DNA from 3 places in the Streptomyces sp. NBC_01381 genome. Region 1 is predicted to be linked to each of the others. Evidence: riboswitches for the same ligand, from Rfam matches in the RefSeq annotation. Region 1 holds a riboswitch; each other region holds the start of a gene.

Region 1 (6,239 bases):
GGCGACGAGCAGCCCCTCCACCAGGTGCAGTCGGGCCTGCTTCTTGCTGCGGCGGAACTCGCTGCGGCGGCGCACCACGTTGAACCGGTGGTCGAGATAGACCTCGAGGAGCTCCTTGAGGCCGAGCGTGAGGGGCTGGCCGTCGACCAGTGCCACGTTGTTGATGCCGAAGGACTCCTCCATCGGCGTGAGCTTGTAGAGCTGCTCCAGGACGGCCTCGGGGACGAAGCCGTTCTTGATCTCGATGACCAGACGCAGACCGTGCGCGCGGTCGGTGAGGTCCTTGACGTCCGCGATGCCCTGCAGCTTCTTCGAGCCGACCAGGTCCTTGATCTTGGAGATGACCTTCTCGGGGCCCACCGTGAAGGGCAGTTCGGTGACGACCAGGCCCTTGCGGCGCGCTGTCACGTTCTCCACGGCGACCGTCGCGCGGATCTTGAAGGTGCCACGGCCCGACGCGTACGCGTCCTTGATGCCGCCAAGTCCGACGATCCGGCCGCCCGTGGGCAGGTCGGGGCCCGGCACGAACTTCATCAGCGTCTCGAGGTCGGCCCCCGGGTGCCTGATCAGGTGGCGGGCGGCCGCGATCACCTCGCCCAGGTTGTGCGGCGGCATGTTCGTCGCCATGCCGACCGCGATGCCTGACGCGCCGTTGACCAGGAGGTTCGGGTACGCCGCCGGGAGGGCGACGGGCTCCATCTCCTGGCCGTCGTAGTTTGGCTCGAAGTCGACCGTGTTCTCGTCGATCGACTCCGTCATCAGGGACGTCGCGTCGGCCATCCGGCACTCGGTGTACCGCATGGCGGCCGGCGGGTCGTCGTTGCCCAGCGAACCGAAGTTGCCGTGCCCGTCCACCAGCGGAAGCCGCATGGAGAAGGGCTGGGCCATGCGCACCAGGGCGTCGTAGATCGACGCGTCGCCGTGCGGGTGCAACTTACCCATGACCTCGCCGACGACACGGGCACACTTCACATAGCCGCGGTCGGGGCGCAGGCCCATCTCGTTCATCTGGTACACGATCCGGCGGTGCACCGGCTTCATGCCGTCGCGGGCGTCCGGCAGGGCGCGCGAGTAGATGACCGAATACGCGTACTCGAGGAAGGAGCCCTGCATCTCGTCGACGACGTCGATGTCGAGGATCTTCTCCTCGAACGAGTCGTCGGGCTGCGGGGTCTTCGTGCTGCGGCGGGCCATCGCTGCTGCGGCTCCTTCACGGTGTCTGCCAGGGCATCAACGGGATCTGACGCCGACCATTGTGGACTGTCCCACTGACAACGCCGACCACGACCCGGACTTCGGACCCGACTACGCCGAGCGCGGAGCGGGAACTTCACAGGTTGTCGGCACGCTTGCATACAGTGGCAGGACTGGCTGAACATCCAGCTTTTCCGCGATCGAAGGGACGTACATGCCCATGGGTCACACGGCCACGGCCGAGGCCGGCTCAGGCGGCCTGACAGCGACCGAGCACCGGCTGGCCAACGGCCTGCGCGTGGTGCTCTCCGAGGACCACCTGACCCCGGTCGCCGCGGTCTGCCTCTGGTACGACGTCGGCTCGCGCCACGAGGTCAAGGGCCGTACGGGCCTCGCGCACCTCTTCGAGCACCTCATGTTCCAAGGCTCGAAGCAGGTGCCCGGCAACGGTCACTTCGAGCTGGTGCAGGGAGCCGGCGGTTCGCTGAACGGCACCACCAGCTTCGAGCGCACCAACTACTTCGAGACGATGCCCACGCACCAGCTCGAGCTGGCCCTGTGGCTGGAAGCCGACCGGATGGGCTCCCTGCTCACCACGCTCGACGACGAGTCGATGGAGAATCAGCGGGACGTCGTCAAGAACGAGCGCCGCCAGCGCTACGACAACGTCCCGTACGGCACGGCCTTCGAGAAGCTGACCGCTCTCTCGTACCCCGAGGGCCACCCGTACCACCACACCCCGATCGGCTCCATGGCCGACCTGGACGCGGCGACGCTGGAGGACGCGCGGAACTTCTTCCGTACGTACTACGCGCCCAACAACGCGGTCCTCTCCGTGGTCGGCGACATCGACCCGGAGCAGACGCTCGCCTGGGTCGAGAAGTACTTCGGGTCCATCCCCTCGCACGACGGCAAGCAGCCGCCCCGCGACGGCGCGCTGCCCGACACCATCGGCAAGGAGCTGCGCGAGGTCGTCGAGGAAGAGGTCCCGGCCCGCGCCCTGATGGCCGCCTACCGCCTCCCGGAGGACGGCACGCGCGCGTGCGACGCGGCCGACCTGGCGCTCACGGTCCTCGGCAGCGGCGAGTCGTCCCGGCTCTACAACCGGCTCGTACGCCGCGACCGCACGGCCGTGGCAGCCGGGTTCGGCCTGCTGCGCCTCGCCGGTGCCCCCTCGCTGGGCTGGCTGGACGTGAAGACGTCCGGCGATGTCGAGGTCCCCGTCATCGAGGCGGCCGTCGACGAGGAGCTCGCCCGCTTCGCGGAGGAGGGCCCCACCGCCGAGGAGATGGAGCGCGCCCAGGCGCAGCTGGAGCGCGAGTGGCTCGACCGGCTCGGCACGGTCGCGGGACGCGCGGACGAACTGTGCCGGTACGCCGTCCTGTTCGGCGACCCGCAGCTCGCCCTGACCGCCGTGCAGCGGGTCCTCGACGTGACCGCTGAGGAGGTCCAGGCGGCCGCCGCGGCCCGCCTGCGCCCGGACAACCGCGCGGTGCTCGTGTACGAGCCCATCGCGGCACCTGAAGCCGCCGAAGCCACCGACGAGGACGAAGAGGAGGCGGCGCAGTGACCGAGGCCGCGACGATGCAGTTCCACCCGCAGCCCCAGGCGGGCACCGCACGGCCGTGGGCCTTCCCCGCGCCCGAGCGCTCGGCCCTGGACAACGGCCTCACGGTGCTGCGCTGCCACCGCCCCGGCCAGCAGGTCGTCGCCGTGGAGATCCACCTGGAGGCGCCGCTCGACGCCGAGCCCGCGGGCCTCGACGGTGTCGCCACGATCATGGCGAGGGCCTTCAACGAAGGCACCGACAAGCACTCCGCCGAGGAGTTCGCCGCCGAACTCGACCGCTGCGGCGCCTCGTTGGACGCGCACGCCGACCACCCCGGTGTGCGGGTGTCCCTCGAAGTCCCGGTCTCCCGGCTCCCGAAGGCGCTCGGCCTGGTCGCCGACGCCCTGCGGGCCCCCGCCTTCGCGGACAGCGAGGTCGAGCGCCTCGTGAGCAACCGCCTGGACGAGATCCCGCACGAGAGCGCCAACCCGGCGCGCCGCGCTGCCAAGGAGCTCTCCAAGCAGCTCTTCCCGGCGACCTCGCGGATGTCGCGCCCCCGCCAGGGCACCGAGGAGACGGTCGCGGCCATCGACTCGGCGGCCGTGCGCGCCTTCTACGAGAAGCATGTCCGTCCCGCCACGGCCACCGCCGTCGTCGTGGGCGACCTGACCGGCACGGACCTTGACGCCGTACTCGCCGACACCCTCGGCGCCTGGACGGGCGGCACGGCCGAGCCGCGTCCGGTGCCCCCGGTGACCGCCGACGACACCGGCCGTGTGGTCATCGTGGACCGCCCCGGAGCCGTCCAGACGCAGCTTCTGATCGGCCGCATCGGCGCGGACCGGCACGACCGCGTCTGGCCCGCCCAGGTGCTCGGCACGTACTGCCTGGGCGGCACCCTCACCTCGCGCCTCGACCGCGTCCTGCGCGAGGAGAAGGGATACACCTACGGCGTACGGGCGTTCGCCCAGGTCCTGCGCTCCGCACCGGACGGCACGGGCGCCGCGATGCTCGCCATCAGCGGCTCCGTGGACACGGAGTCGACGGGCCCGGCTCTCGACGACCTGTGGAAGGTGCTGCGCACCCTGGCCGCCGAAGGCCTCACGGACGCCGAGCGCGATGTCGCCGTACAGAACCTGGTGGGTGTGGCCCCGCTCAAGTTCGAGATGGCGGCGTCCGTCGCGGCGACCCTCGCCGACCAGGTCGAGCAGCACCTGCCGGACGACTTCCAGGCGCAGCTGTACCGGCAGTTGGCCGCGACCGGCACCGTGGAGGCCACCGCCGCCGTCGTGAACGCCTTCCCGGGCGACCGGCTCGTGACGATCCTCGTCGGCGACGCGGCGCAGATCGAGGAGCCCGTCAAGGCCCTCGGCATCGGTGAAGTGAGTGTGGTCACGGGCTGAATGACGGTCACGGGCTGAGGGACAGTCAGGACATATCGGGACCCCAGTGGCGGGAATTGGCTGCTGGGGTCCTCATATGTCCGAATTGCTATGGAGGTTACGTGTCTGACCTGTGGCGTGCGCTACAAAACCTCTGATCCGTTTGGCGATGGAAAGACGCCCCGCTTAGCGTCTGGTCCGGCTGTTCGTCATGCAGTACGCCGCGTCCGCGGCACCGGACAGTCATCGCCGAGTCCCCGTACGGCGCGAGCCAGGGGAGCCGGGGACCCACATGTCCCCTGGGGTGAATCGGGCACCTTGCCGCGAGGCGAGGAACCCGTAGGAGACCTTCCTGCTCCGAACCCGTCAGCTAACCCGGTAGGCGAGAAGGAAGGAAAGGATCAGCCGCTTCATGGCGTTCACCCGTGCCACCGGGAAGCACCGTCGCCCGAGCCGCCTCACGCGTACCACCGCGAACGTGGCGGGCGTCGCCGCCCTCACCACCACCGGTGTCATCGGAGGCCTCGCCGCTCCGGCGCTCGCCGCCGATGAGGCCGCCGTCGAGAAGACGGGCCTGACCCAGGCGATCTCCGTCGGCGACTCGCTCGCCGCCAGCATCGACGCCCAGGCTGCCGCCCAGCAGCAGGCCGCCGACGACGCCGCTGCCGCCAAGAAGGCCGAAGAGGCCGCCAAGAAGAAGGCCGCCGAGGCCAAGCGCAAGGCCGAGGCCGAGGCGAAGGCGAAGGCCAAGAAGGAGCGCGAGGCCAAGGAGCGCGCCGCCCGCGAGGCCGAGCGCAAGCGCCTCAACAGCTACGTCTCCCCGATCACCGGCTCGTCCATCTCCACGGGCTACCAGACCGGCGGCGCCATGTGGTCCTCCGGCAGCCACTCCGGCGTCGACTTCCACGCCGCGTCCGGCACCACGGTCCACGCGGTCGGCTCCGGCACCGTCGTCGAGGCCGGCTGGGGCGGTGCCTACGGCAACAACGTGGTCATCCAGATGAACGACGGCACGTACACGCAGTACGGCCACATGTCGTCCCTCAGCGTCACCGTCGGCCAGGCGGTCACCCCGGGCCAGCAGATAGGCCTCTCCGGCTCCACCGGCAACTCGACCGGCCCGCACCTCCACTTCGAGGCCCGCACCGGTCCGGACTACGGCTCGGACATCGACCCGGTCGCCTACCTCCGGTCGCACGGCGTCAACGTCTGATCTGATTCATCGAAAGCCCCGGCTCATAGAGAGCCGGGGCTTTCGTCGTTCCAGGCTCGCCTTTGGCCAAAAAATATCCATGGATTCCGACCCGCCGTCGGAAATTCACACGCTCTGCAATAGAGTCACTGAATGAGCGTCAATCGACCGCGTTTCGCGGGGATTAAGGCGGAGGTCAGGTCATGCGCATTCCTGCGCACTCGGTATGCACGGCCATCCGGGACGACATCGTCTCCGGTGTCTACGAACGGGGTGGCCGGCTCACCGAGGAACTGCTCGCGCGCCGCTACGGAGTCTCCCGCGTCCCGGTGCGCGAAGCGCTGCGCACCCTGGAGGCCGAGGGGTTCGTCGTCACGCGCAGGCACGCGGGCGCGTGCGTCGCCGAGCCGACCGAGCAGGAGGCGGCCGACCTCCTGGAGATCCGCATGCTCCTCGAACCGCTCGCCGCGGCCCGTGCCGCGCAGCGCCGCACCGAGGCCCATCTGAAGGTCCTGCGCGGCCTCGTCAGGCTCGGCCAGGAGCGTTCGAGGCGCGGTCAGAGCGAGGATCTGCGCTCGCTGGGCGGCTGGTTCCACGAGACGCTCGCCCAGTCGTCCGGCAGCCCCGGCCTCACCGCGCTGCTCACCCAGCTGCGGCACAAGATCGCCTGGATGTATGTCGTCGAGACGCCGGCCGCCCCCGCGGAGTCCTGGGCGGAGCACGCGGCGATCGTCGACGCGGTGGCGCGCGGCGACGCGGAGCGGGCCCGTGCGCTCACCGCGCAGCACACGGAGCGGGCGACGGCCGCGCACCGGCTGCGGTTCGTGCCGCGGGGCGAGCGCGAGCGGGAACGCGATCGCGTGAGGGGTTCGCAACATGTCGTAAACACGGTGAGCCTGCAGAATTAACAGGGGCGCCGTAT
Region 2 (6,239 bases), on a different contig from region 1:
TACGACACCCACCGCTTCGGCGGCGGCCCGGCGTCCCGCGTCCTGAGCGGCGCGGGCACGGTCCAGCTGAACTCCCGCTGGAGCGAACCGGAGCTCGCGCGGCTCGCAGAGGCAGCTGACCCTCGCCTCGTGGACGCCGCGCGGTGGCGCGGAGAGCGGGACGTCACCGAGTACTTGGCGGTCGGCCCGGAGCTGTGGGACGAGTGGCGCAGGGCGGCCCGCAGGAATCCGCTGGGGCACCTCCTGGTGCGCGCCGCGATCGATCTCGCGCGGTGCGGGCTCACCCGGGGCGTCACACCGAAGCTGCTGAGCCAGGTCCAGGAGGAGTACGGCCCGGAGGCGGCCGACGCCGACAGCGAGAGCTTCGAGGAGGCGCTCGCCTGGGCCACCGAGCCCCGGCACGGAGTGACCGGACTGCTCGTACCGGGCGAGTGGCCAGGCACCTGGCGGGCGTACGGCTCCCTGATCGCGGACGCGGCCCGCTCGCCCCTGACGGGGCCGGTGCCGGACAAGGTGTGGGTCCGTGCGTACCGCGAGCTGCAGCCCCACGACGTGGCCGAACTGGACGGCTTTGTGGCCGCCTTCCGGCTGATCCTCACCCCCCAGGCCGCGAACGGGGACGCCCCTGCCATGACGTGGCTCGGCCTCCTTGCCGAAAACGAAGGGGACACGGCGGCCGCCGAGGACTGGTACCGCAAGGCCGCGGATCTCGGAAGCACCCGTGCCGCCGGTGCGCTGGGCCGCCTCCTGGCCGTCCGCGTCGCCTACGCGGAAGCGGTTCCTCATCTCACGGCCGCCGCCGACGCGGGCGAGGCCGGGGCGGCCGCCCTCCTCGGGCAGGTCCACCAGCACCTCGCGGTCCACTACTTCCGTATCGCCAAGGCCGACGGCGACCCCATGGCCGGGCAACGCCTCAAAGGCCTCCTCCGCCCGACCGGCCAGGAGTCGGACCCTGCCTAGGGATACCGTCGACCCCATGCACGACCAGCCGCCCGCCGCCTGCCCTGCAGGAGCCGCCACCCCGCAGCCGGAACTCTTCACCTGGGAGTTCGCCACCGACCCCTACCCCGCCTACGCCTGGCTGCGTGAGAACTCGCCCGTGCACCGGACCGCGCTGCCCAGTGGCGTGGAGGCCTGGCTGGTCACCCGGTACGTCGATGCCAAGCAGGCGCTGGCCGATCAGCGGCTCAGCAAGAATCCGGCGCATCATGACGAACCCGCCCATGCCAAGAGCAAGACCGGCATCCCGGGCGAGCGCAGCGCCAATCTGATGACGCATCTGCTCAACATCGACCCGCCGGACCACACCCGCCTCCGCCGCCTCGTGTCGAAGGCCTTCACCCCCCGCCGCGTCGCCGAGTTCGCGCCCCGCGTGCAGGAGCTGACCGACCACCTCATCGACCAGTTTGCGGAGAAGGGGGAGGCCGACCTCATTCACGACTTCGCCTTCCCGCTCCCCATCTACGCCATTTGCGATCTGCTCGGCGTCCCGCGCGAGGACCAGGACGACTTCCGTGACTGGGCGGGCATGATGATCCGGCACGGCGGCGGCCCGCGCGGCGGCGTCGCGCGCTCCGTGAAGAAGATGCGGGGCTATCTCGCCGAACTCATCCACCGCAAGCGCCTCGAACCGGGCGACGACCTCATCTCCGGACTTATCCGCGCCTCCGACCACGGCGAGCACCTCACCGAGAACGAGGCCGCCGCGATGGCCTTCATTCTCCTCTTCGCCGGTTTTGAGACCACCGTCAATCTCATCGGGAACGGGACCTACGCGCTCCTCACCCACCCCGAGCAGCGCGAGCGCCTCCAGGAGTCCCTCAAGGGAGGGGACATGGGGCTGCTTGAGACCGGTATCGAGGAACTGCTCCGCTTCGATGGGCCCGTTGAGCTGGCCACCTGGCGGTTCGCCACCGAGCCGTTGACCATCGGCGGGCAGGACATCGCGCAGGGCGACCCCGTTCTCGTCGTGCTCGCCGCCGCCGACCGCGACCCCGAGCGGTTCGAGGACCCCGACACGCTCGACCTCTCCCGGCGCGACAACCAGCACCTCGGATACGGGCATGGCATTCACTATTGCCTGGGTGCGCCGCTCGCCCGGCTCGAAGGGCAGGCCGCCCTCGCGACCTTGCTACGCCGCCTCCCTGACCTGCGCCTCGCGGCGGAACCAGGTGATTTGCGCTGGCGAGGCGGGCTCATCATGCGCGGACTGCGCACGCTGCCGGTGGAGTTCACACCCGCACAGAAGCACACCTGAGGCACCCTTGAGCTGACGGTGCGTCAAGACTGTGACTTTCACGTGATCTCCGCTGCATCGACTTGTGACAACTGTTCGACTGCGGCTACGTTCACCGACGACTCGGCATCCGCTGTCGCAGCAGCCGCAGTCGCCTCTGCAGTCTTCTGAAAGGCACTTGCATGCTCTCCGGTAATGGTCGTCACCGACGCCCCCGCCAAGCCCCGGCCCTCATCGTCGCGGCAGGTGTCACCGGATCAGCCATCGCGATCCCGCTGCTCGGCGCCACCAGCGCGAGCGCCGCGGACACCGCCACCTGGGACAAGCTCGCGGAGTGCGAGAGCGGCGGCTCCTGGAGCCTGGACCCGGGCAACGGCTACTACGGCGGCCTCCAGATGTCCCAGGAGACGTGGGAGCAGTACGGCGGTCTCGACTACGCCCCCTACGCCGACCAGGCCAGCCGTTCGCAGCAGATAGCCGTCGCCGAGCAGGTCCTGGCCGACCAGGGCCCCGGCGCCTGGCCCAGCTGCGGAGTGATCGCTGGGCTGAGCAAGGACGACGCCCCGGCCGATGTCGACCCGGGTGCCCCGATCACCTCACTGCCCTCGGACGAGCCGACCGACACGAGCGGGTCCGGCGACGCGGGCGAGTCGGGTGACTCGGGCGACTCGGCCGACCCCTCGGAGAAGCCGTCTGAGGAGCCGTCGGAGAAGCCCTCCGAGAAGCCGTCCGAGAAGCCGTCCGCAAAGCCCTCGGAGAAGCCGTCCGAGAAGCCCTCCGAAAAGGCCGACTCCGGCGACGACTCCCGAGACAAGAATCACGACGAGTCGGGCGACTCCGGCAGTGATTCGGACAAGTCCGGGCAGAACGACTCCACTTCGCCCGCCACCCCGAACTCCACCCCCTCCACCGGCGCGGGCGAAGGCTCCGGCCGGCACCGCGGCGACAGCGCGGACGACGGCCAGGCCAAGAACGGCGACCGCGACGGCTCGGGGCGGCACGCGTCGCGCGGCGACGACCGCGCGAAGGACGGCGCCGACGGGACGTACACCGTCCGCTCCGGAGACAACCTCTGGACCATCGCCGACGACCTCGGCGTACAGGGCGGATGGAGCGCGCTCTACGCCGAGAACAAGAAGTCCGTCGGAACCGATCCCGACCTCATCCTCCCCGGTCAGAGCCTCGATTTGGGCGAAAAGTAAGGGAAGTTGACGAAGAGTCGGCCAGTCGCTTCGCGCTGAATGTCCGGTTTGGCGTAAGTGAGAGATGGGTCTCAGAAGCCCTGATCGTCTTTGAAATTCGGCGGATCGCATGACTACGGTCGTGACCGCTCGCCACAGCGGGCCCCGCCGGTCGGTACGCCTAGTCCTGCCAACGGCCGTTCGGGAACAGTCGTCGCGTCAAGCGCCGTAGGCAGGAGCGGGGGACCCAATGGTTTCCGCCGGGCCCGGCCGCACAGCAGCAGAACGAAGAAGCTGCCGAGCGGAGTTGGGACCGGCTAGGGGTTAAGTCGCGCTCAAGAAGCGCGGCCGGGCAACTTCATCGGCCCGAACCCGACAGCTCACCTCGTAGGCGTCGGTGAGGGGATCACTCATGCTGTTTTCCAGCAAGGGCAAGCACCGTCGTCCGTCCAAGGCCACCCGTGTCGCCACGCTCGCCGGCGTCACCGGTGTCGCGGTCGCCGCCCCGCTGATGGCCGCCGGATCGGCCTCCGCCGCCACCGGTTCCGAGTGGGACTCCGTCGCCCAGTGCGAGGCCGGCGGCAACTGGTCCATCAACACCGGCAACGGCTACTACGGCGGCCTGCAGTTCTCGGCCTCCACCTGGGCCGCGTACGGCGGCACGAAGTACGCCGCCACCGCCGACCAGGCCTCCAAGGCCCAGCAGATAGAGATCGGCGAGAAGGTTCTCGCGGGTCAGGGCAAGGGTGCCTGGCCGAGCTGTGGCGTGGGCCTCTCGGGTGCCGCGTACAGCGGTGGCGGTGCCGAGGAGAGCGCGCCGCAGCAGCAGCCGGCCGAGCAGCCGCAGAGCCAGCCGAGCGCCCAGACCGAGGCGCCGAAGCAGGAGGCCGCCCCGAAGCAGGCCGCCCCGAAGGCCGAGTCCAAGAAGACCGTCGAGACCCCGACCGGCAAGAAGGTCAAGAAGGGCGACGGCGAGTACAAGGTCAAGAAGGGCGACACCCTCTCCAAGATCGCCGAGGAGAAGGACGTCAAGGGCGGCTGGCACAAGGTGTACAAGCTCAACGGCGACATCATCGACAACGCCGACATGATCTACCCCGGTCAGCAGCTGCACCTCAGCTAAGAGCTGACAGAGCGGCGGCCGCGCCTCGGCGGAAGCGCGGCCCGCCCCACCCCCGTCCCCACGGGCTCCCCGTCCCGGTGCGCGTATCCCCCGTACGCACCGGGGCGGGGTCTTTTTGATCCACCGCTTTGTTCCGTTCGGAAACTTTTTGCTCTCGGTTTGTCCACAGGGCGGTCGCTCGGCTGGCTCTTGTCCGGGAGCCGGTTAGGCTCGTGTCCGCGAGGCCAACGCCCCGCGTACCCGCGTCACATCCCAGAAGGAGATGCTCGTGCCGTCCATCGACGTCGTCGTAGCCCGGGAAATCCTGGACTCCCGAGGCAACCCCACGGTCGAGGTCGAGGTCGGCCTCGACGACGGCAGCACGGGTCGTGCCGCCGTTCCGTCCGGTGCGTCCACCGGTGCTTTCGAGGCCATCGAACTCCGTGACGGTGACCCCAACCGTTACCAGGGCAAGGGCGTGGAGAAGGCCGTCCTCGCCGTCATCGAGCAGATCGGCCCGGAGCTCGTCGGGTACGACGCCACCGAGCAGCGCCTGATCGACCAGGCCATGTTCGACCTGGACGCCACCGACAACAAGGGCTCGCTCGGCGCCAACGCCATCCTCGGCGTCTCCCTCGCCGTCGCGCACGCCGCCTCCGAGGCCAGCGACCTGCCGCTGTTCCGCTACCTCGGCGGCCCGAACGCGCACCTGCTGCCCGTCCCGATGATGAACATCCTGAACGGCGGGTCGCACGCCGACTCCAACGTCGACATCCAGGAGTTCATGATCGCGCCGATCGGCGCCGAGTCGTTCTCCGAGGCCCTGCGCTGGGGCACCGAGGTCTACCACACCCTCAAGAAGGTCCTGAAGGACAAGGGTCTGTCGACCGGCCTCGGCGACGAGGGCGGCTTCGCCCCGAACCTGGACTCCAACCGCGCCGCGCTCGACCTCATCGTCGAGGCCATCAAGCAGGCCGGTTACGTCCCCGGCGAGCAGGTCGCGCTCGCCCTCGACGTCGCCGCGTCCGAGTTCTACAAGGACGGCAAGTACGAGTTCGAGGGCAAGTCCCGCTCGGCCGCCGAGATGACCGAGTACTACGAGGAGCTCGTCGCCGCGTACCCGCTGGTCTCCATCGAGGACCCGCTGTTCGAGGACGACTGGGCCGGCTGGAACGTCATCACCGAGAAGCTCGGCGAGAAGGTCCAGCTCGTGGGCGACGACCTGTTCGTCACCAACCCGGAGCGCCTGGCCCGCGGCATCGAGGAGAAGTCCGCGAACGCCCTGCTGGTCAAGGTCAACCAGATCGGCTCGCTGACCGAGACGCTCGACGCGGTCGAGATGGCCCAGCGCAGCGGCTTCAAGTGCATGATGTCCCACCGCTCCGGCGAGACCGAGGACGTCACCATCGCCGACCTGGCCGTCGCCACCAACTGCGGCCAGATCAAGACCGGCGCCCCGGCCCGCTCCGAGCGCGTCGCCAAGTACAACCAGCTCCTGCGCATCGAGGAGATCCTGGACGACGCGGCGGTCTACGCCGGTCGCTCGGCGTTCCCCCGCTTCAAGGGCTGAGCCGTAGTCACGCTGTAGTTACGTACGTCCCCGTACTCGGTCCCGTACCGTGTGCGGGGACGTACGCGCGTGTGAACGGGAGGCGGGGACATGGCCGTGAAGGACCGGGACCGGTTCTCCACCGCGACCAGGCTGCGGCTGTTCGGCGAG
Region 3 (6,239 bases), on a different contig from region 1:
CTACATCAAACTCGGCACGCCCAATCGTGTGCGTGCCGCCATCCTGATGTACCAGTTGGGCATGCTCGCTCCAGCCAACGCCACCGTGGCGAGCTGACACTCGTACGCGGCGAACCAACGCCCCCACCCCCGCACATGCCGCCTCCTGCACCGGGCCGTTGTTCCAAAGCAAGCTGGCGCGACTGCGCGAACAGACTGCTTCTCCAGATGCGTAAACCGCCCCGGCCGCCGACCCACCGATCAGACAGCTGACCTGCTACGCAGCGTCCGGGGCCACTTCGGTGGGCTCGGACGCTTCTTCGTTCACGCTGGTCGTGGTCAAGATCCCCCGAGACTTACGTGTTGCGGCTCCGGGCCTCGACGTGGCGCTGAAGATCTCGAAGCACTTCGGGTTGCCGGTGGAGGCATTGTTCTCCCTCGATCCGTTCCGGCCGCTCACGGAAAAGGTCTACGGGACGAACCAGTCATGATGACGGCCTTGATAAACCGCCAGGTCATTGCGTTGGACAGGGCTGTTTCAGAGGACCGGCGAGAAGGCGTGCGCCGCCCCAAGTGCGCGAAGGCGACGCCGACTTCAACGGCAAGTTCACCCAGCAGCGGCGGCCCGAGGGCGCGGACGGTCTCTTCGTGGCCTGGGAGACCCTGACGCACGCCGAGAACGCCTGGCGACCTGCGGTTTCGCCCCTCCCGCCAACCGGTTCGCTTTTATCCCGCCACATGGCGTACTGTTCATTTCAACGGCGCGGGGTGGAGCAGCTCGGTAGCTCGCTGGGCTCATAACCCAGAGGTCGCAGGTTCAAATCCTGTCCCCGCTACTGAAGTCCGAAGGCCCGGATCCAGATCATGGATCCGGGCCTTCGGCATTCCCCCTGACGTCATCCGGTCGGCCCACACCGCTCGCAGCCCGCCGCCGCTGCGGGAAACCTGGACAGGTGCGGTCATGGGGCTGGTCCCGGGCGCGGACATCGGCGGGAGACGAGCGGTGGGGCAGCGAGGAGGACGTCCGAGAAACCCCGGAGAGGGGTCGGACACGAGTCCGGACGTCACCCACGAGCGGGCCCTCGTGCGGGCCCTCCCGTGGCTCCTCCTGGTCATCGGGGTCGTGTACGACATGTCGACCCCTCCGGAGTTCACCGCGGCGCCCCTGTTCACCGCCGCCCCGCTGATCGCCGCCCCGTTCTACTCGCTCCTCAGCACCGCCCTCATCGGCGCCGCCTCCTGCCTCGCCGTGCTCGCCCTGCACTTCGGCAACAGCACCACCACCGACGTCGAGGCCGTCACCGAGCTGCTCACCGTGCTGACGGTCGCCGTGCTCGCCGCCCTCATCAACCGCGTCGTACGCCGCAGCGACGAACAGCTCGCCTCCGCCCGCTCCATCGCGGAGACCGCCCAGCGCGCCGTGCTGCCGCAGCCGGATCACCGGATCGGGGGGCTCGACATCGCGGCGCGGTACGAGGCCGCGGACGCCGACGCGTTCATCGGTGGGGATCTGTACGCCGTGCAGGACACCCCGCACGGCGTACGCGTCATCGTCGGTGACGTACGCGGCAAGGGGATGGGCGCGGTGGCGGCCGTCGCCGTCGTCATCGGGGCGTTCCGGGAGGCGGCCGAGCAGGAGGCGACCCTTGAGGCGGTGGCGCAGCGCCTGGAGCGGGCGCTCGCGCGGGAAGGCATGCGGCGCGAGGGGCTCGACGCCTTCGAGGGGTTCACCACCGCCGTCCTCGCGGAGATCCCGCGCGGCGACGGAGTCATCCGCATCCTCAACCGCGGGCATCCCGAGCCGCTGCTCCTGCGCGGCGACGGACGGCTGTGCGTGCTGTCCGCGAGCGAGCCAGCGCTGCCGCTCGGGATGGGCGACCTGGGGGTCTGGCCGGACCGCGCCGACGAGGCGGAGTTCCCGCCGGGGGCGATGCTGCTGCTCTACACCGACGGGCTCTCGGAGGCGCGGGACATCCGCGGCGAGTTCTACAACCCGGCGGCCCGGCTCGGCGGCCGGATCTTTCCCGGACCCCACGGTCCGGACTCGCTGCTTGCGACGCTGGCCGAAGAGGTGCGCCGGCACACCGGCGGGGGAGGGACGGACGACATGGCGCTGCTCGCGGTGCGGCGGCCGGAATCCGGCGACGCACCGGCCGCTGCACCGCCCGATGTCACGGGCCGTGACTGAATCGCACCACTCCGCATAACAACTGACGCACTGTCAAGGTGGTGTGAAGGTCCGGTGTGTGAAGAAGTGCGGTCAACTCGCCCCGTTCCCGCCCCTGGTGTCCCGTTAAGTACAGGCCAACGGCGTTAACGATCAGTCGGAACGGCTTGGAATACGGCCCTGCCGTCTATTAACGTTCGATAACGCAGCGCGGTCGTCCCAGCCGTCACTCGAGTCGGCTCCGTGCGCACGCGCCTAATCCCGAAAGGGAGCCGGGGAACCACCAATTGGGGTGAATCGGGCATCTGTGCATCCGTGCCAGATGTTCGTAGGAGACCTTCCTGCTCCGAACCCGTCAGCTAACCCGGTAGGCGAGAAGGAAGGAAAGGAGCGCGCCCCAGTGGCGTCCAACCGGCCTGCCCCCCAAGCCGTTTACGTACCGAGTGACGACGACCTCGGTGCCCATGACGATGAGACTTGGGAGGAGTGGAATCCCACCGAGGAGTCCATCCGTCCCGTTCGCGGCAGGCACCGCGTCCACAAGAAGGGCGGCGGCGGGCTCGCCCGCAGCTCCACCGTCCTCGGCGTGGGCGTCATCGCCGCCGTCGGCGCGGGCGGCATCGCCACCGCGCAGGGTGGCAAGCCCCCGGTCTCCATCGAGATGCCGGACATCTCGGCCGTCACGGACTCGCTGCCGGAGGCCAAGTCCCTTCCCGGCGTGGGCTCCCTGATATCCGACGACTCCGACTCGGGCTCCTCCGACGCCGGCGTGACGACCGCCGCCGCCCCGCTCACCGCCGCAGGTGTCAGCACCGCCGACGCCGAGCAGGGCACCACCGACGCCGGTGAGGCGCTGCGGGCCCGCATCATGCAGCAGGCCGAGAACCAGCAGGACCAGGCGGACGACGCGGTCCAGAAGGCGGCGGAAGAAGCCGCCGTCAAGAAGGCCGCGGAGCAGGCCGCCGCCGAGCAGTCCGCGGCCGAGAAGAAGATCGCCGCCGAGAAGGCCGCCGCGAAGAAGAAGGCGGAAGAGGAAGCCCGGCGCAAGGCCGAGGCGGAGCGCCTGGCCAAGCTCGCCAAGAGCTACACCCTGCCCCTCAGTTCGTACACGCTCACCAGCACCTTCGGGCAGGCCGGCTCCATGTGGTCCTCCGGCTACCACACCGGCCTCGACTTCGCGGCGCCGACGGGCACGCCCCTCAAGGCGATCCACTCCGGCACCATCAAGGAGGCCGGCTGGGCGGGGTCGTACGGCTACCGCACCATCCTGGAGCTCGAGGACGGCACCGAGATCTGGTACAACCACCAGTCCTCGATGGGTGTCAGCGCCGGCCAGAAGGTCACCACCGGCGACACCATCGGCCGCGTCGGCGCCACCGGCAACGTGACCGGACCGCACCTCCACCTGGAGATCCACCCCGGCGGCGACTCCACCGGGGTCGACCCGGCCGCCTGGCTGCGGGACAAGGGCCAGTCGCTCTGAGGTCGAGGCACTCCCTGTGAACTCCGGCGGTCCTGGCGGCAACCCCCCGACGTCAGGGCTGCCGGCTCGGCATGCCCACATCCGGTAGCGCGGAACTGACATCCCGCTGTACGGAATGCTGGGATCCGTAAGGGTGTTGAGCCCCGTATGACTTCTCTACGCAAGCTCGGCCCGTCCGACCTCGAGGTCTTCCCGCTCGCCCTCGGCGGCAACGTCTTCGGCTGGACGGCCGACGAGGCGCAGTCCTTCGCGGTGCTCGACGCCTACACCGCGGCGGGCGGCAACTTCGTCGACACCGCCGACGTCTACTCGGCCTGGGCGCCGGGCAACAAGGGCGGTGAGTCCGAGACCGTCATCGGCAACTGGCTCGCCGCGCGCGGCCATCGCTCCGACGTCGTGATCGCCACCAAGGTCGGCGCCCACTCCGACTACAAGGGCCTGTCCGCGAACACCATCAAGTCCGGTGCCGAGGAGTCGCTGCGCCGGCTGCGCACCGACTACATCGACCTCTACTACACGCACTTCGACGACCCGACCGTCCCCGTCGAGGAGATCATCACCGCGCTCGACGATCTGGTGACGTCGGGCAAGGTGCGCGCGATAGCCGCCTCCAACCTGACCGCAGAGCGGCTCCAGGAGTCCATCGACTTCTCCGACCGCGAGGGCCTCGCCCGGTACGTGGCGCTGCAGCCGCACTACAACCTCGTCTCCCGCGGCACCTACGAGGGCCCGCTCCAGGAGGTCGCGTCGCGCTCCGGCCTGGCAGCGGTGCCGTATTACGCGCTCGCCTCCGGCTTCCTCACCGGCAAGTACCGCCCGGGGGCGCAGGTCGACAGCGCGCGGGCCGAGGGCGCGGGCAAGCACCTGGAGACCGACCGTGGCGTGAAGGTGCTCGCCGCCCTGGACGAGATAGCGGCCGAGCGTGGCGCCGAGGTCGCGACCGTGGCCCTGGCCTGGCTCGCCGCGCAGCCGACGGTGGCCGCGCCGATCGCATCGGCCCGCACGGTCGAGCAGCTGCCCGCGCTGCTCGCGGTGGGCGATCTCGAACTGACGGAGGCCGAGGTGACCGCGCTGACGAAGGCCTCCGCCTGATCAGCCGCGGTAGGGGTTGTACGGGGCCTGGTAGGCGGGATATCCCGCCGCCGGTCCGGCGTACGCGTATCCCTGCTGATGGAGAATCCGGTACCCGTACGGCGGCGGCATCGGTACGGGCACGGGTGCCGTCGCCCGCGCCGCATAGGCGAGCGCGGGCCTGGCCAGTTCGCGGCGCTCCCACAGCGCGTGCAGCAACTCCCGCTCCCGTACGACGAAATCGGCGCCCGCGCGGCCGCGTCGGCCCCGGTGCCGGAGCAGGGCGAGCGACGTCGCGTACGCCTCGTACTCCGCGACCGTGCGCGCCGCGGCCTTGCCCTGCATGTACGAGGCGTAGTCGCGGGCGATGGTGCGGGCGCGCATCGTGCCGAGCGCGTACGGCTCGGGCGGCGTGAGCCAGCCCGCGAGCGCGTACGCGGGCAGCTCCGTGCGCACCACGCGCAGGCCGCGCTGCCTGAGCCAGATCACCAGCCAGGTCAGCAGCCCGAACGCGGGCAGCATGAAGAGCGCGTACACCGCGAAGAAGCCGCCGAAGGTCGTCGAGCCGTTCCACAGGGCGTGCAGGCCCATCGCGAGGAGCAGTCCGGCGAGCGGAAGCAGCACGCGGCGCAGCCGCCCGCGGCCGGTGCCGAGCGCGGCGATGCCGAAGCCGATGCCGGTGAGCACGGTGAACAGCGGGTGCGCGAAGGGCGACATGACGATGCGTACGAAGAAGGTCGCCGCCGTCACGGACGCGAGCCCGGTGCCGCCGTTGAGCTGGTCGGTGCCGAACGCGCTGCCGAGATAGAGGATGTTCTCGGTGAACGCGAAGCCGGTGGCGGTCACTCCGGCTATCACCACGCCGTCGAGGACGCCGGTGAACTCGCGTCTGCGGAAGAGGAAGACGAGCAGGACGGCCGCGGCCTTGGCCGTCTCCTCGACGATCGGCGCTATGACGGTCGCGCCGAGGGTGTCCGCGCTGCTCGGGTCGGCGGTGGCGGTGGCTATCCAGCGGGTCGCGAAGCTGTTCGCGACGATCGCTATGAGGGCGGCGGCGCAGGCGCCCCAGGCGAAAGAGAAGAAGAGGTTCCGCCAGGGTCCCGGCTGTACCCGGGACAGCCAGCGGAAGGCGGCTATGAGCAGCGGCACGGGCAGCGTGGCGAGCCCGAGCCCGACCAGGAACCCCTCGGTGCCGGTCTGTTCGCGCACCAGGGCGAGGATGACGAGCCCGGAGAGGGCGAGCAGGGTGACCAGCGCGGCGGCGCGGATGGCCCGCCGCTGCCACCAGCGCGCGTGGCGCAGCCCGGGGGGCCCCGCCGGGGGCATGGGGTGCGCGTGCGGAGAACTGGTGGCCACGCCGTTGACCCTAACGAGGGACAGGGGTGGCCCGCGACGGTGCGTTTTCGCCCGGGCGGCTACTGGTCCTCTGTTACCCGGCGGAACAGCAGGTCATGGACCACGTGCCCCTTGTCGATGCCCTGGCCTTCAAAGCGGGTGAAGGGCCGGAAGGCGGGACGAGGCGCGTAGCCGCCGTCGGGC

The links. A riboswitch is a leader RNA that binds a small molecule or an ion and turns the genes downstream of it on or off. The one in region 1 is predicted to bind cyclic di-AMP.
Positions count from the first base shown of each region.
Region 2: linked by a shared signal. The riboswitch ahead of OG453_RS08495 (transglycosylase family protein) and the one ahead of OG453_RS28240 (M23 family metallopeptidase) in region 1 are both predicted to bind cyclic di-AMP.
Region 3: linked by a shared signal. The riboswitch ahead of OG453_RS04945 (M23 family metallopeptidase) and the one ahead of OG453_RS28240 (M23 family metallopeptidase) in region 1 are both predicted to bind cyclic di-AMP.

Region 1 is NZ_JAPEPI010000002.1:1,448,545-1,454,783, forward strand. It holds gene OG453_RS28225 (DNA topoisomerase (ATP-hydrolyzing) subunit A) at 1-1,194, opposite strand, end outside; gene OG453_RS28230 (pitrilysin family protein) at 1,409-2,764, shown strand; gene OG453_RS28235 (pitrilysin family protein) at 2,761-4,146, shown strand; cyclic di-AMP (ydaO/yuaA leader) riboswitch at 4,363-4,525, shown strand; gene OG453_RS28240 (M23 family metallopeptidase) at 4,538-5,338, shown strand; gene OG453_RS28245 (GntR family transcriptional regulator) at 5,521-6,225, shown strand.
Region 2 is NZ_JAPEPI010000001.1:1,744,343-1,750,581, forward strand. It holds gene OG453_RS08480 (sel1 repeat family protein) at 1-960, shown strand, start outside; gene OG453_RS08485 (cytochrome P450) at 977-2,257, shown strand; gene OG453_RS08490 (transglycosylase family protein) at 2,419-3,438, shown strand; cyclic di-AMP (ydaO/yuaA leader) riboswitch at 3,632-3,826, shown strand; gene OG453_RS08495 (transglycosylase family protein) at 3,830-4,540, shown strand; gene eno (phosphopyruvate hydratase) at 4,803-6,089, shown strand; gene OG453_RS08505 (septum formation initiator family protein) at 6,180-6,239, shown strand, end outside.
Region 3 is NZ_JAPEPI010000001.1:1,013,192-1,019,430, forward strand. It holds gene OG453_RS04925 (response regulator transcription factor) at 1-97, shown strand, start outside; partial or broken gene OG453_RS04930 (transcriptional regulator) at 351-470, shown strand; tRNA gene OG453_RS04935 (tRNA-Met) at 742-815, shown strand; gene OG453_RS04940 (PP2C family protein-serine/threonine phosphatase) at 941-2,167, shown strand; cyclic di-AMP (ydaO/yuaA leader) riboswitch at 2,389-2,535, shown strand; gene OG453_RS04945 (M23 family metallopeptidase) at 2,547-3,629, shown strand; gene OG453_RS04950 (aldo/keto reductase) at 3,777-4,721, shown strand; gene OG453_RS04955 (PrsW family intramembrane metalloprotease) at 4,722-6,056, opposite strand; gene trmB (tRNA (guanosine(46)-N7)-methyltransferase TrmB) at 6,116-6,239, opposite strand, start outside.